DNA from 3 places in the Weizmannia sp. FSL K6-3076 genome. Region 1 is predicted to be linked to each of the others. Evidence: riboswitches for the same ligand, from Rfam matches in the RefSeq annotation. Region 1 holds a riboswitch; each other region holds the start of a gene.
What was found. A riboswitch is a leader RNA that binds a small molecule or an ion and turns the genes downstream of it on or off. The one in region 1 is predicted to bind S-adenosylmethionine.
Positions count from the first base shown of each region.

Region 2: it holds a riboswitch for S-adenosylmethionine, as region 1 does, so the genes downstream of both, NSS95_RS01175 (phosphoadenylyl-sulfate reductase) here and NSS95_RS14250 (YezD family protein) in region 1, are expected to answer to the same signal.
Region 3: it holds a riboswitch for S-adenosylmethionine, as region 1 does, so the genes downstream of both, NSS95_RS12920 (5-methyltetrahydropteroyltriglutamate--homocysteine S-methyltransferase) here and NSS95_RS14250 (YezD family protein) in region 1, are expected to answer to the same signal.

Region 1 is NZ_JBBOWU010000001.1:3,006,908-3,011,099, forward strand. Features, by position in the region: gene NSS95_RS14245 (bifunctional GNAT family N-acetyltransferase/carbon-nitrogen hydrolase family protein) at 105-1,646, opposite strand; SAM riboswitch class I at 2,131-2,237, shown strand; gene NSS95_RS14250 (YezD family protein) at 2,353-2,532, shown strand; gene ssuE (NADPH-dependent FMN reductase) at 2,621-3,160, opposite strand; gene NSS95_RS14260 (ATP-binding cassette domain-containing protein) at 3,181-3,939, opposite strand; gene ssuC (aliphatic sulfonate ABC transporter permease SsuC) at 3,954-4,192, opposite strand, start outside.
Region 2 is NZ_JBBOWU010000001.1:229,910-234,101, reverse strand. Features, by position in the region: gene NSS95_RS01185 (sirohydrochlorin chelatase) at 1-53, opposite strand, end outside; gene cobA (uroporphyrinogen-III C-methyltransferase) at 60-818, opposite strand; gene NSS95_RS01175 (phosphoadenylyl-sulfate reductase) at 1,219-1,944, opposite strand; SAM riboswitch class I at 2,036-2,140, opposite strand; gene NSS95_RS01170 (hypothetical protein) at 2,242-2,421, opposite strand; gene NSS95_RS01165 (TIGR04104 family putative zinc finger protein) at 2,451-2,756, opposite strand; gene NSS95_RS01160 (glycosyl hydrolase family 28-related protein) at 2,928-4,192, shown strand, end outside.
Region 3 is NZ_JBBOWU010000001.1:2,686,156-2,690,347, reverse strand. Features, by position in the region: gene NSS95_RS12925 (L-lactate MFS transporter) at 1-632, shown strand, start outside; gene NSS95_RS12920 (5-methyltetrahydropteroyltriglutamate--homocysteine S-methyltransferase) at 736-1,839, opposite strand; SAM riboswitch class I at 1,976-2,078, opposite strand; gene NSS95_RS12915 (IS110 family transposase) at 2,375-3,598, opposite strand; gene NSS95_RS12910 (Bax inhibitor-1/YccA family protein) at 4,009-4,192, shown strand, end outside.

The DNA.
Region 1 (4,192 bases):
AATCAAACTGATCTGATTCATCCATTATATTCTCTTTTCTTCGGTCTAGCTTTTTTTAAATGAAAAAGGTGCTTATCCCTTAAGCACCTTTTTCGCTTCCCTTATTATGATTTGCTGTTGATTTTAATCTGATACAAATCTCTTCTCCGGTCGGCCAGTTGCCGGACGGAGCCGCTGTTGCGGTTGCGGCGCAGTTTCTCAAGATCGACATCGCCGACAACGACGGTATCGACATTGGGATCGCATTCCCCGACAATGCCGTCGCGGGCAAAACCAAAATCGGAGGGGGAAAAAATGCCGGACTGGGCATACTGGATATCCATGTTTTCCACGTGGGTCAGGTTTCCGACTGTTCCCGCAATACAGGTGTACACCTGGTTTTCAATGGCCCGCGCCTGCGCACAGTAGCGGACGCGCAAATAGGCTTGGCGGTCGTCCGTGCAAAACGGGACAAAAATAATGTTCGCGCCGTAGTCGACAGCGACACGGGCCAGCTCCGGAAACTCGATATCATAGCAAATCAGAATCGCAATTTTCCCGCAATCCGTATCAAATACATTGAGTTCGTTTCCTTCCGCGATCCCCCACCATTTCCGCTCATTTGGCGTAATATGGAGTTTGGTCTGCCTTTCGATCGTCCCGTCGCGCCGGAACAAAAAGGCGACATTGTAAATGCCCCCGTCTTCTTCCACAAAATGGGACCCGCCGATAATGTTGACATTGTAGCGCACGGCAAGCTCTGTAAACAGTTCAATATATTGGTCTGTGTACTCGGAAAGCCGGCGCACTGCCTGGTCAGGACGCTTTTCCTCCAGGTAGGACATCAGCTGCGTGGTGAAAATTTCCGGAAAAACGGCAAAATCAGAACCGAAATCCGCTGCCACATCGACATAATATTCCACCTGTCTGACAAAATCATCGAAGGAATCAATTTTTTTCATCATATATTGGATTGCTGTAATCCTAACCGGGAACGAAGCATGATAGACACGGCGGGACTTCGGCAAATAATCAACGTTATGCCATTCCATAAGCGTTGCAAATGAAGCGGATGCTGTATCATCCGGCAAATACTGCCTGTTGATCCGCATAATCTGGAACCCTTCAAGCAGCTGGAAGGAAAGAACCGGGTCATATATATTGTGCATCTCAACCTCTTCCACGTATTCGCGCGGGGTCATTTTGTCTTTATATTTGCTGTAATTCGGAATCCGGCCGCCAATGATGATGCTTTGAAGGTTCATTTTCCGGCAAAGCTCTTTCCGTGCCTCATACAATCGATGCCCGAACTTCATGCGCCGGTATTCCGGGTCGATCATCACTTCAATGCCGTACAGGTTGAGCCCGTGCGGATTATGGTTGGTAATATAGCCGTTCGCGGTGATCGTATCCCATGTATGCTGATCCTCGTATTCATCGAAATTGACAATTAAGCTGGAGCAGGAACCGACAACTTTCCCTTCGTATTCCACGCAAAACTGCCCTTCCGGAAAAATCCGGATATGGCTCTCGAGCTGCTCGCGTTTCCACGGCTCCATCCCCGGAAAACATTTTTTCGACAATGCCATAATATCATCAATGTCTTCGAACCGGATGTTCCGCACCTCGATTTTCTTCTCAAACTTGGATACATCTGTCTCTGGCACAATCTCACACCCTTAACACACTTTTTCTTTTTATCATACCCTATCCGGAACGGTTTTGCTCAAAAAAACTCTATGTAGGGCTTGCTAAGTCAGTAATATTCCTAGATTTAGCAAGGCTGCTGACAGCTTTCCGCACCTATTAAAAGGATTTTACAACAAATCCAGGGAAAAGCTTGCACTCGAAAGCCGATTCAACATATGGAGAAGAAAAAATCGCCCATTTTCCCTTGAGAGAGCTGCAGACAAATTAGGTACAAACTCAGAATCGGATTCGTTCAGCAAGCCCTCTGTATCCTTTCATCATCCAGCAATTGGAATACCTCTCTCTAGATGTTCATTTCACCGTGTACAATGAGATGATGGAGTGTCTTCCCATTTTTTCACTTACCTGCCCTTCGAGTAAACCGAAATGTTGAAAATATAAGTTGACAAATCGGAATAATATTATTTATCATAGTTTTAACAAATTATTTTCTTGCTATACAACTTATCAAGAGAGGGGGAGGGACTGGCCCGAGGAAACCTCAGCAACAGATTCTTTTTGGGAATACTGTGCTAATTCCAGCAAGCGTCAAGCTTGGAAGATAAGTTAAGGAGTGCGCCCTCTTCTTAACTTTCTTGAAGGGGGCCTTTCTTTTTTGGATCATCCGAATTGCCGGCCGGACCACCAGGCACACACGAAATTTATTTTTGGGGGTAGTGAAAAATGGCTCATATTGATGAAACAAAAATCGCCCGCATTATGGAATCATTGCAAAAACTGGAGTTTGGAACAGTGGTCATTTCGATCCATGAAGGGAACATCACACAGATCGAAACAACCGAGAAAGTCCGGTTTGCACTGGAAAAGAAAAAAGCGGCACTTCCCAACCAAAAGATGGGATGACGGGCGCCGGTACTCCGGTTATCGCTTTCCCCGTTTTTCGTACGACACGAATGCCGGCATTTGGATATCGTCCAAATGCCGGATTTGTTTATGAGTACAAAGATATTGAAGTTTGCGGAAACAATGTTTTTAAAGCAGCATTCAGGCGGTCAGCTGCTTGCCGGTCGAGTTCATAGAGTCCATCCCTTTTTTTCACTTGTTGGTCGAGAATAAACACCCCTTTTTCTATGCACGTTGTCCCGAGTGAGGCCAAAACCGGTTTCAAGGCGTAATCGAGCGCGAGCAAGTGGCCGAATGTACCGCCCATGGCGAGTGGCAGCACCTGCTTGCCGGATAAGCCATTTTGCGGCAAAAGATCCAGAAATGTCTTGAGCAATCCGGAATAAGACGCTTTATAGACCGGTGTCAAAATGATTACCGTATCGCCTTCTTCTACTTTTCTTAATGCCCTGGTGATGGGCGGGCTTTGCCGGGCATTCATTAAATCGCCGGCCGGAAGTTCCCGAATATTGATGAGCTCCGGTTCGTACCCGTGCCCCCTTAACCCGGCCCTGATATAATCACGGATCCCATTTAATCTCGTATACGCAGAAGGGCTCCCGTTCAGCAGTACCACTTTTTCCGCCATATGAATCCCCCAATTCTTCCTTAATTTTTCATTGCGTGCAACAGCTGATGGCCGTTGTTCCCTAAAATGCGGTTTAAAATATGATTGGTTGTTGCTGAAAAGAGGGCGTGGTCCCTTTTCCGTGGATAAGGAAGTTTTACCGGATAATCCATCGCAATTTCCCCCTCTTCGATTAACACAACCCGATCAGCGAGGGCGACTGCTTCTTCCACGTCATGTGTCACCAATATGGCCGTAAAATGTTTTTCAAGCCAAAGCGACTGGATCAGCGCATGCATTTCAATCCGGGTTAATGCATCGAGCGCCCCAAGCGGTTCATCGAGGAGAAGGATGTCCGGCTCATGGATTAATGCCCTCGCCAGTGCCACCCTTTGTTTCTGGCCGCCGGATAAAGACGAAGGCCAATCATTTGCACGCCCTTCCAGCCCGACTTTTCCAAGCATTTCAAGTGCCTTGTTCTTCCAGTCGCCCGCAAGGCCAAGCCCGACATTTTGAAGCACGGTTTTCCATGGGAGCAGGCGGCCGTCCTGAAACATCATTTTTGCCGATCCGTTTCTGCCGGATAAAGGCGCCCCGTTTATAAGGATTTTTCCGCCGCTTGCCGCTTCAAGTCCTGAAAGCAGCCTGAGAAGCGTACTTTTGCCGCATCCGCTCCTCCCAACAATCGCAACAAATTCCCCTTTTCTTATTTTTAAATGAAGATGGCGCAGGATGCGATGGCTGCCGAATGATTTCTCCAGCCCCTCAATCTCTACAGCAAACGCCTTTTCTTTCGGCATCGTTTCCTCCTCCTTTATTTTTGATATGACGGGTGCCACTTTAACAATCGTTGTTCTGCGATTTTTGCCAGCCAGTCGGACAGTTTTCCAAGAAGGGCATATAAGACAATGCTCAAAACGACAACATCAAGCTGCATGAACTCGCGGGCGTTCATGGCCATATAGCCAATGCCGGAGTTGGATGCAATCGTTTCGGCCACAATCAGGGTTACCCATGTGACCCCGAGCGCATAGCGCACACCGACCAAAATGG
Region 2 (4,192 bases), 2.8 Mb from region 1:
GCGGTTTCAGGCACACGGCTGCCATGGCTGACATATAAAACGCCTTGTTTCATACCCGTTCACCCGGTACAGGCCGGAGCAGCAGAAAGCTGTTCAAACCATTTTAACTCTTCGCGCAGTTTTACCACTTCTCCGATGATCAAAAGCGATGGGTTGCGCAGCCCAGCCGCCTTTTCACTTAAATTTCCAAGCGTGCTGACCGCGGTTTCCTGTTTTTCAGTCGTGCCCCAGCGGATTAGTGCAGCCGGCATGTCCGGTGATTTGCCGTGCTTTATCAGTTGCGCACAGATGAGTGGCAGATTTTTCACGCCCATATAAATGCAAAGTGTATCAATTCCCGCATATTTGGACCAATACGCATCAAGATCTTCGCCTTTTTTCGTGACGCCCGCGATAAAAGCAACGGATGTACTGAGCCCGCGGTGGGTGAGCGGAATGCCGGCATAGGCGGGCACAGCGGAACCGGCTGTAATTCCCGGCACGATTTCAAACGGAATATGTTTTTGCACCAGGACTTCCGCTTCCTCCCCGCCTCTACCGAATATAAACGGATCACCGCCCTTTAAACGGACAACCGTTTTTCCTTGGTTAGCAAATTTCACAAGCAGGTGGTTGATCATATCCTGCGTCATCGTATGGGCATCCGGTTTTTTCCCGCAGTAGACAAGTTCTGCATCCGGCCTTGCCTCTTTTAACAGGTCCGGATTCACCAGCCGGTCATATAAAATGACATCCGCTTCCCGGATCAGGCGCAATCCTTTCACTGTAATCAGCTCCGGATCGCCGGGTCCTGCCCCGACTAAATATACTTTTCTCATTTCTTCACCTGCTTTAAACTTAATCGGACTCGTTGTTTTGGTTGATGCGAGCACTTGAACAATCCTAGTCTGGATTGGCTACAAGCGGGCACCTGAAAAAGCTGGCTGCTTTTGCCGCTAGAGCTTGCTGAACGGGTCCAATTCTGCGTTTGTACCCAATTTATCAGCAAGCTCCATCTCAAAATATAAAAGAATCCATCTTCGAAAATGCGATTTTATCTTCTCTATACGCTGAATCAGCTTCCAAGTGCAATTTTTTCCCTGGTTTTTTCATAAAACCGATTTGTATATAAATTTTTGCCGCATTCTTACCAAATCTAGGAATTTTGTAAAATGAACGAAATCTTGTCATGCAGACTGATGCTTACTCTTATTACCTATGTCATTTTATATAGCAGCCTTATTTTTTCTGAACCGTATGCAGCCCGCATTCGGTTTTATTAAAGCCCGCCCATCTTCCTGCTCTTGAGTCGCTGTTTCCGACAGCACGTGTGCACGGGAAGCAGCCGATGCTCGGATATCCCTGGTCGTGCAATTCGTTATATGGAAGATTGTTAGACCGGATATAGTTCCAAACATCATCCCATGTCCAATGAATCAGCGGGCAAATTTTAATCGAATGGAACCTTTCATCTTTATTGACAAAATTCGTTTTTGCCCTTGTCGGCGATTGCTCCCGCCGTAAGCCGGATATCCAGGCCACAGCTCCCTGCAGCGTTTCTTCAAGCGGCTTGATTTTCCGGATATAGCAGCATTGGTCCGGATCCCTTTTCCAAAGGGCAGATCCGTATTGCGCCGCCTGTTCATCAAGCGTAAGCGACGGTTTTTTCATTTGGATATTTAAAGCCGGATATTTCTTTTTTACTTTTTCAATCAATTCGTAAGTCTGCGGAAAGTGCAGGTCCGTATCCAAAAATACGATATCCGCATCTTCTCTGACTTTCGAAATGAGATCAATCAGCACCATTCCTTCTGCGCCGAAGCTGCACGCATATACCACTGATTTACCGTACGTGCCATATGCCCACTGCAAAATTTCCAATGCACCCTTTGTTTTATCTTCCGGCACGAACGCTGCAAACGGATCCGACGTAAACTGTTCATATGTGAGCCGCGTTTGCTCCACTCTATTCCCTTCTTTCTTATTCGATTACTAAGGATTAAACGACAAAAATCTTCTTACCCTGAAGTAAGAAGATATCCATTCCCGGGAAATCTTCTTATCTTTCAGGCCACCACCTGCAGGAATTGGCACAGTACCCGTTTTCGGACCTGCTGCCGAGGCTTCACAGGGCCCTTCCCTCCACCTCTCTTGATAAGAAAATAACAACATATAAGCTTGAAGTTTATTGTATACCTTCTTATGCTATTCGTCAACGAAAAATTCTGATAAAGAAAATAAGGCCCATTTTCACGAAAAGTGTTACATGTAGTTTTGGGCCACCTTTTTCTTTCTCATTTGATGAAATGGTTTCCAATCTTTACTTGCATGTGTTTTTTTCAAATCTTGCTCTGTACCAAATCGGTTCATCAATTCACCTTTAAACTTGCGGCGTACCGGCTCAGCTCCGCGTTTCATCATCACCTGGATTTTTGAAGCCATTTAAAAGGGCGACAACTATTCGTTCCCTTTTACCATAGAGGCCTTTCTTTATGATCAAACGAATAAACATAAGGCATCATAAGAATCAAACAAGCCCAAATAATGATGATTAGTGTTATGAATGCAATTTTTGGAATGCCCAATATCATTAGTCCAAATGAGATGAAAAAGCAAAGCAGGGAAAAATATCCAACTTTATTTCGAAACTTCAAACTTGGATATAACTTGGCTTTACAATTTGGACATTCTATGGTTTGGTCAAACTTCCATAACCTCTTAAAGATATAAATCCACTTAAATGGATGGTTACAATCAGAACATTTTGGCAGGCTCATTGACTTCCACCTTCCTTTTCTTCGATTTTAACATAAAATCCAATCTTTTTTTATGCCAACAACAATGATTTAGAAAAGAGTCTTCCTTTTTCAGTGCGTTTTCCAACCTGCGGGGGTAAACTACATATATCCAATGACAGAGACTGAATGAAGGCAAAGCGGGGTGAAAAAATGATTCATTTGGATAAGCATCATGACCCCCGGACAAACGGCATGCTGCTGCGCCAGCTTTCACGCAGGGCAGTCCAGCCGGGTACCCTAATCCAGGAAAATGAAGCGCTTTTTCAAAAATACTGCCAGCCGGAATTTCACAAACCGTTTTCCCTTTCACGGCTGCTGCTGAACCGGAGATATCCGGTTGAACCGTATAAAACCCTTGCAGATCAGAACGGCCTTGTCTACCCGGAATGGAAAACGATATTGGATCAAGAATACAGCCGGCTGCTGTCTGTGGCATCCCGTACAGTCAATGTGGCAGATTTCGGGGCTGCCGGCGATGGAAAAACCGACTGCACAGCGGCATTCCAAAAAGCACTGGGAAACGGCCGCGTGAAAGTGATCGTACCGGAAGGCGTTTATCTTGTAAAGGGGCTTAAGCTGCCTTCATGGACATGCCTTTGCGGCAGCGGAAAAGGCGTAACCATCATCAAACTCCATCCGCATGCACCGAAAAAAACGCGTCTCATCCAAAATGCCCATTTTCATCGTGGCAATCACCATATATCGGTGGAGGGGCTCACGCTCGATTGGAATGTCGAAAGGCTCGGGCAAGAGGAAAGAACGGCAGCAGGAAATAACCGTTCAAGCTGTCTGACTTTTGCGCACGTCACGTTCGGCTGGGTGAAAAATGTGGAGGCGGCGGGGGCCGGACTGCACGGTTTTGATGTATCCTCTGCCCGTTATCATTATTTGGGAGACGGCTTTCTCGCCCCAGGAAGGAGCCGCTATATCTGGCTGGACGGGCTCACGGCAAGCGGATTCGGTGATGACGGGATTACCACCCACCATAGCGACTATTGTTTTATTTCAAATTCTTTCTGTTACAACCCAAGTGGAAGGGCCCACAAAAAAGGGTTTTCCAACTCCAATGGCATTGAGATTGATGACGGCTCGCGCCATGTATGGCTTTGCAATAATGCATCAAGCGGCTGTTTCGGAGGTGTTGAAATCAAAGCCCACCACAATGCATCGGCTGCTTCTCATGTGCATTTGTATGGCCATCTTTCTGTCCGCGACAACCGCTCTTTTAACTTCCGGCATATCGGCCACCATAAAGGCAAAGATGCCGATTCGAAAAGCGCGAACCATATTGTGGCGGCCAATCTAGTTTCTGTCGCACCGGTGTTTACGGATTTATATGAAGGTTCAACGCCGCGCAGCCTCGTTGTTTCCGCTTACCGAAACGTTGTAATTAACGGGCTGACTGCGCTTGGCGA
Region 3 (4,192 bases), 320 kb from region 1:
GAAAAGATTTTACCATCAAAGAAATGCTCAAAACGAAACAAGCTTACCTCTTATTCATCGTGTTCTTCACGGCGTGTATGAGCGGTTTATATCTGATCGGCCTTGTTAAAGACATCGGCACGGGGCTTGTCGGGCTGGATGTTGCGACGGCCAGCAATGCAGTGGCGCTGATTGCCGTCTTTAACACCATCGGGCGGCTCGTTCTCGGCGGTTTATCAGACCATGTGGGAAGAATGAAAGTGGTATCAGGGACGCTGCTCGCGACGGCCGTTGCGGTTTCCATTTTGAGCTATGCCCACTTAAATTTCGCCCTGTTCTTTATCTGTGTTGCTGCGATTGCTTTCGGTTTCGGCGGAAATGTCACCGTATTTCCGGCTATTATTTCAGACTTCTTCGGCCTGAAAAATCAAAGCGCCAATTATTCAGTGATTTACCAAGGCTTCGGCATCGGCGCATTATCCGGATCGGTCATCGCTTCCCTTCTCGGGGGCTTTATGCCGACATTCCATGCGATCACGATTCTCTGCCTGGTCTCTTTTGCGATTACGCTTTTCATTAAATCGCCGGCTGAAGAAGCAGCCCACGCACACGGGGTTCGGGGGAATGTCGGCCGTGCCCAGCATTCGCATTAAAGCAAGGGATGTGTGCTTCGATCATGAACAAGCAGACAGGAAAGGGATTCGTGCCTGCATCATGATAAAAAACCCGCTGGCTGCCCCAGCGGGTTTTCCCGGTTTATCCCCAAATTTCCTTTGCGGTATCCACAATATATTTTACTTTGTCCCACTGCTGCTCTTCTGTTAAAAGATTGCCGTGGTGGGTGGAGGAGAAGCCGCACTGGGTGCTGATGCAAAGCTGTTCGAGCGGTACATGCCTGGATGCTTCCCGAATCCGGTTTTTGATCAGCACTTTATCTTCAAGCTCTCCCTTTTTCGATGTGAAAATGCCAAGCACGACTTTCGGCCCGCCTTCCGGAATGTATTTCAACGGTTCAAACCCGCCGGAACGCTCATCGTCGTATTCAAGGAAAAACCCGTCTACTTTTTCATTTGCAAAGATTTTCGGGGCAATTTTATCATACGGACCTTCAAAAGCCCATTTCGACTGGTAGTTGCCGCGGCACAGATGGGTTGTGATGGTCAGATCATCCGGCTTGCCTTCCAGTACGCTGTTTGCTACATGTAAAGCGAGATCAATCAATCTTTCCCTTTCGAGCTCACTGTCTGCAAACGGCAGTTTCGGTGCACACAGGCCGGCAAGATAAACATCATCCAGCTGCAAGTAGCGGCAGCCGGCATCATAAAAAGCTTTGATCGCATCCCGGTAAGTTTGGATAATATCATTTGCGTATTCTTCAAGATCCGGGTAAATGTCTTCATTGCGGATTCCGGCATTGAAAAACTGATTCGGGCTTGGAATAGTCATTTTCGCAACCGCCCTGTCCCCGGCGATTTCTTTCAGCGCAATAAAATCTTTTATGTGCGGATGGTCCGGGTTAAAGGAGACTTTTCCGGTTACCCGGACGTCATAAGCTTCCGTTTCGATGCCGACAAACCGGTATCCATGGTTCGGCACATACCCTTTTACCCCGTTTAAATGTTCCATGAAATCCGTATGCCAGAATCTCCGCCGGAATTCTCCGTCCGTTACCGCTTCGAGGCCGACTTCAATTTGTTTGCTGACCAGGCGGCGGATTTCTTCATTTTCAATTGCACGCAAGTCTTCGGCCGGGATGGTTCCCGCTGCAAATTTTTCCCGCGCTTCGCGCAACCGGGCCGGGCGCAAAAAGCTTCCGACAATGTCTGCCCTGTACGGCGCTTTTGTTAATGTTTTCGTCATCATGATTCCCTCTTTCTGGATATTTTTTAAAGCAGCTGCTGTGCGCAGAAAAAATTGCTTTTAGCTGCATGGGCCCATTAAAAAACCTCTTCTGCAATAAGAAGAGGTATGGATTGCAAAACAGAACCGTCCGCTCTTCTTATCTTCAAGCAATTGCTTTCTGGAATTGGCACAGTTCTTTAAAAAAGACCGCTGCCGAGGCTTCAAAGGGCCAGTCCCTCCACCTCTCTGGATAAGAATTTTAAATATTATTTAGTTTAAATACACTTTAAATGTTCCACCCATTTTTGTCAAGGGCATTCGCAAAATTTTTTAAAATGGGACGGAAAGATTGAAATCAGGGGCGATGTGAAAATATAATAGTAATAAGAAAAACAAAGTCCTACGGTGTGATGTCAAGGGTTAAAAACAAGTGAATTGGAAATTTTGTTGGCTCTATGTCGTAAAAATGGCAATACTGAACTAAGCCTCCAGATAATTGGAATAATCTGGAAGTTTTCAAGTTCAGGCTATCGATGATGGTTACCTGGTTACCTCATCGCGTCACCTTCTTTTTCGGCGCATAAATTTGATCGTTGCGGAGCAGCGCATCGATCAGGCGCACCAGTTTTCTTGCCGTTAAGACGAGGGCGCGTTTGTGTGAGTGCTTATGCACCTCACGATATTTCTTTTGGTAAAAGGCGCGGTACTCAGGTTCGTGTCGCCGGACCAGATTGGCAGCCTCAACCAGGTAATACCGGAGATAACGATTGCCTGTACGCGCAAGCATTTTGTCATCAGCCTCAAAATCACCCGATTGGTGGCGGGGCCAGAACAATCCAGCAAATTTTGCGATCGCGGCTTGGTCGTCAAAGCGCTCAATGTCGCCGATTTCAGCGAGAATCCCAGCACAGCTCACCGGGCCTATTCCCGGAATGGTCTGGAGGGTATTCGGGATTCCATCAAGAACGCGGGCAATCGCCTTATCCAAATCCTTGATTTGGCGTTTAAGATGCCGGATGATCTCAATAGAACTGCCCAGGACCAAGTCAATCGAATCCTCCACACATTTAGAAAGCCGGTAAGAGGACCGGGCAGCTTTTTGGATGGATGCGGCCAAATCCTCGGGATCGCTAAAGCGGCCATGGCCTTTGGTCTGGAGATACATCGCTAAGTCCTCCAGAGGCATTTGGGCAATTTCATCGAGGCTATAGGCCTCAAGCAAAAATTCCGTTATGGCATGGCCGAAGACCGGTGTATCCACTTCAAGGTTAAAGGCACTGAATTTGAAAAACAGATGATTCAAAAATACCTGTTGTTCCCGGGTTAAACTTTGAATCAGGTGATAGCGCATCCGTGTTAACCGTTGAAGGGCAAGGTATTGTTCTGACTGAATCACGGATTTCGGCAATCTCCCGAAACGCAAGCGGTCCGCAATTACCCAGGCATCTTTGGGATCGGTCTTGTCCATCTCGGCATAAGCCTTTTTGAAATTTCTCACCAGCTTCGGATTCAGGGTAAACACCTTTGTACGACGCTGTTTCAGCTCGGGATCTTCATGGAAAAACATTGCCGGGTGCCAACTATACACAGATGTGGCCTCCATGGCGATCTGGATGGTGTCATCCGCCTCCGCATGTTGGAGGATGGCGTCTCTTAACTCAGAGGCACCGGGAAGATTGTTTGTCACCGTTTGGGTGGCCAACGTTTCCCCCATTCCATCCATCAGGCAGGCATCGAGGTTTTTGGAGCTCACGTCAATACCGACAAATAAGGGCATATGATTTCCTCCTCTCTGTATTGGGATCGATGGAATCGGACGCTTCGGGATATCCCCAGATGGCTTGCCGATCTGTCAGCCTCGCGTATGAGAACTCATCCGGGCCGTGGGCTGCCTGGAACTGCTCATTTCCAGCACGGAGATCCGGAGGAACGGCCTACGGGTTAGACGTTCAAGCAAGAACCTGGGGATGCAGACTTTTCGAGTAGTCAGGCTACAAGGAGGGGAAGCATTGACCCAAACGATCCTAAGACCATTATCCGGGAACATCGCGAAGCGTCCAAGTCCGAACTTGTATTCCGGGCGAGCCCGGAATACAAAATCTTATATTCACTTGTCAATGAGCAGCAGAATGAACTGGAAATTGACATCCACTTTGGATTTAAACTTATTATACGAGGAGGGATTTTATGGAGGCCATACAATCAAGGCCTGTATTCCAGAAAGTGCTTGGCGTCTTTGCCGTTTCACTGCTGTTTGCAACGGCGGGTTTATATACGGGGAGATTCATTCCGCCTGCGCTTATGATGCCGCTGATGGTTGCAGAAATTGCAATGGTCATCGCCGCTTTCTGGTTAAGAAGGAAAAAGAGCG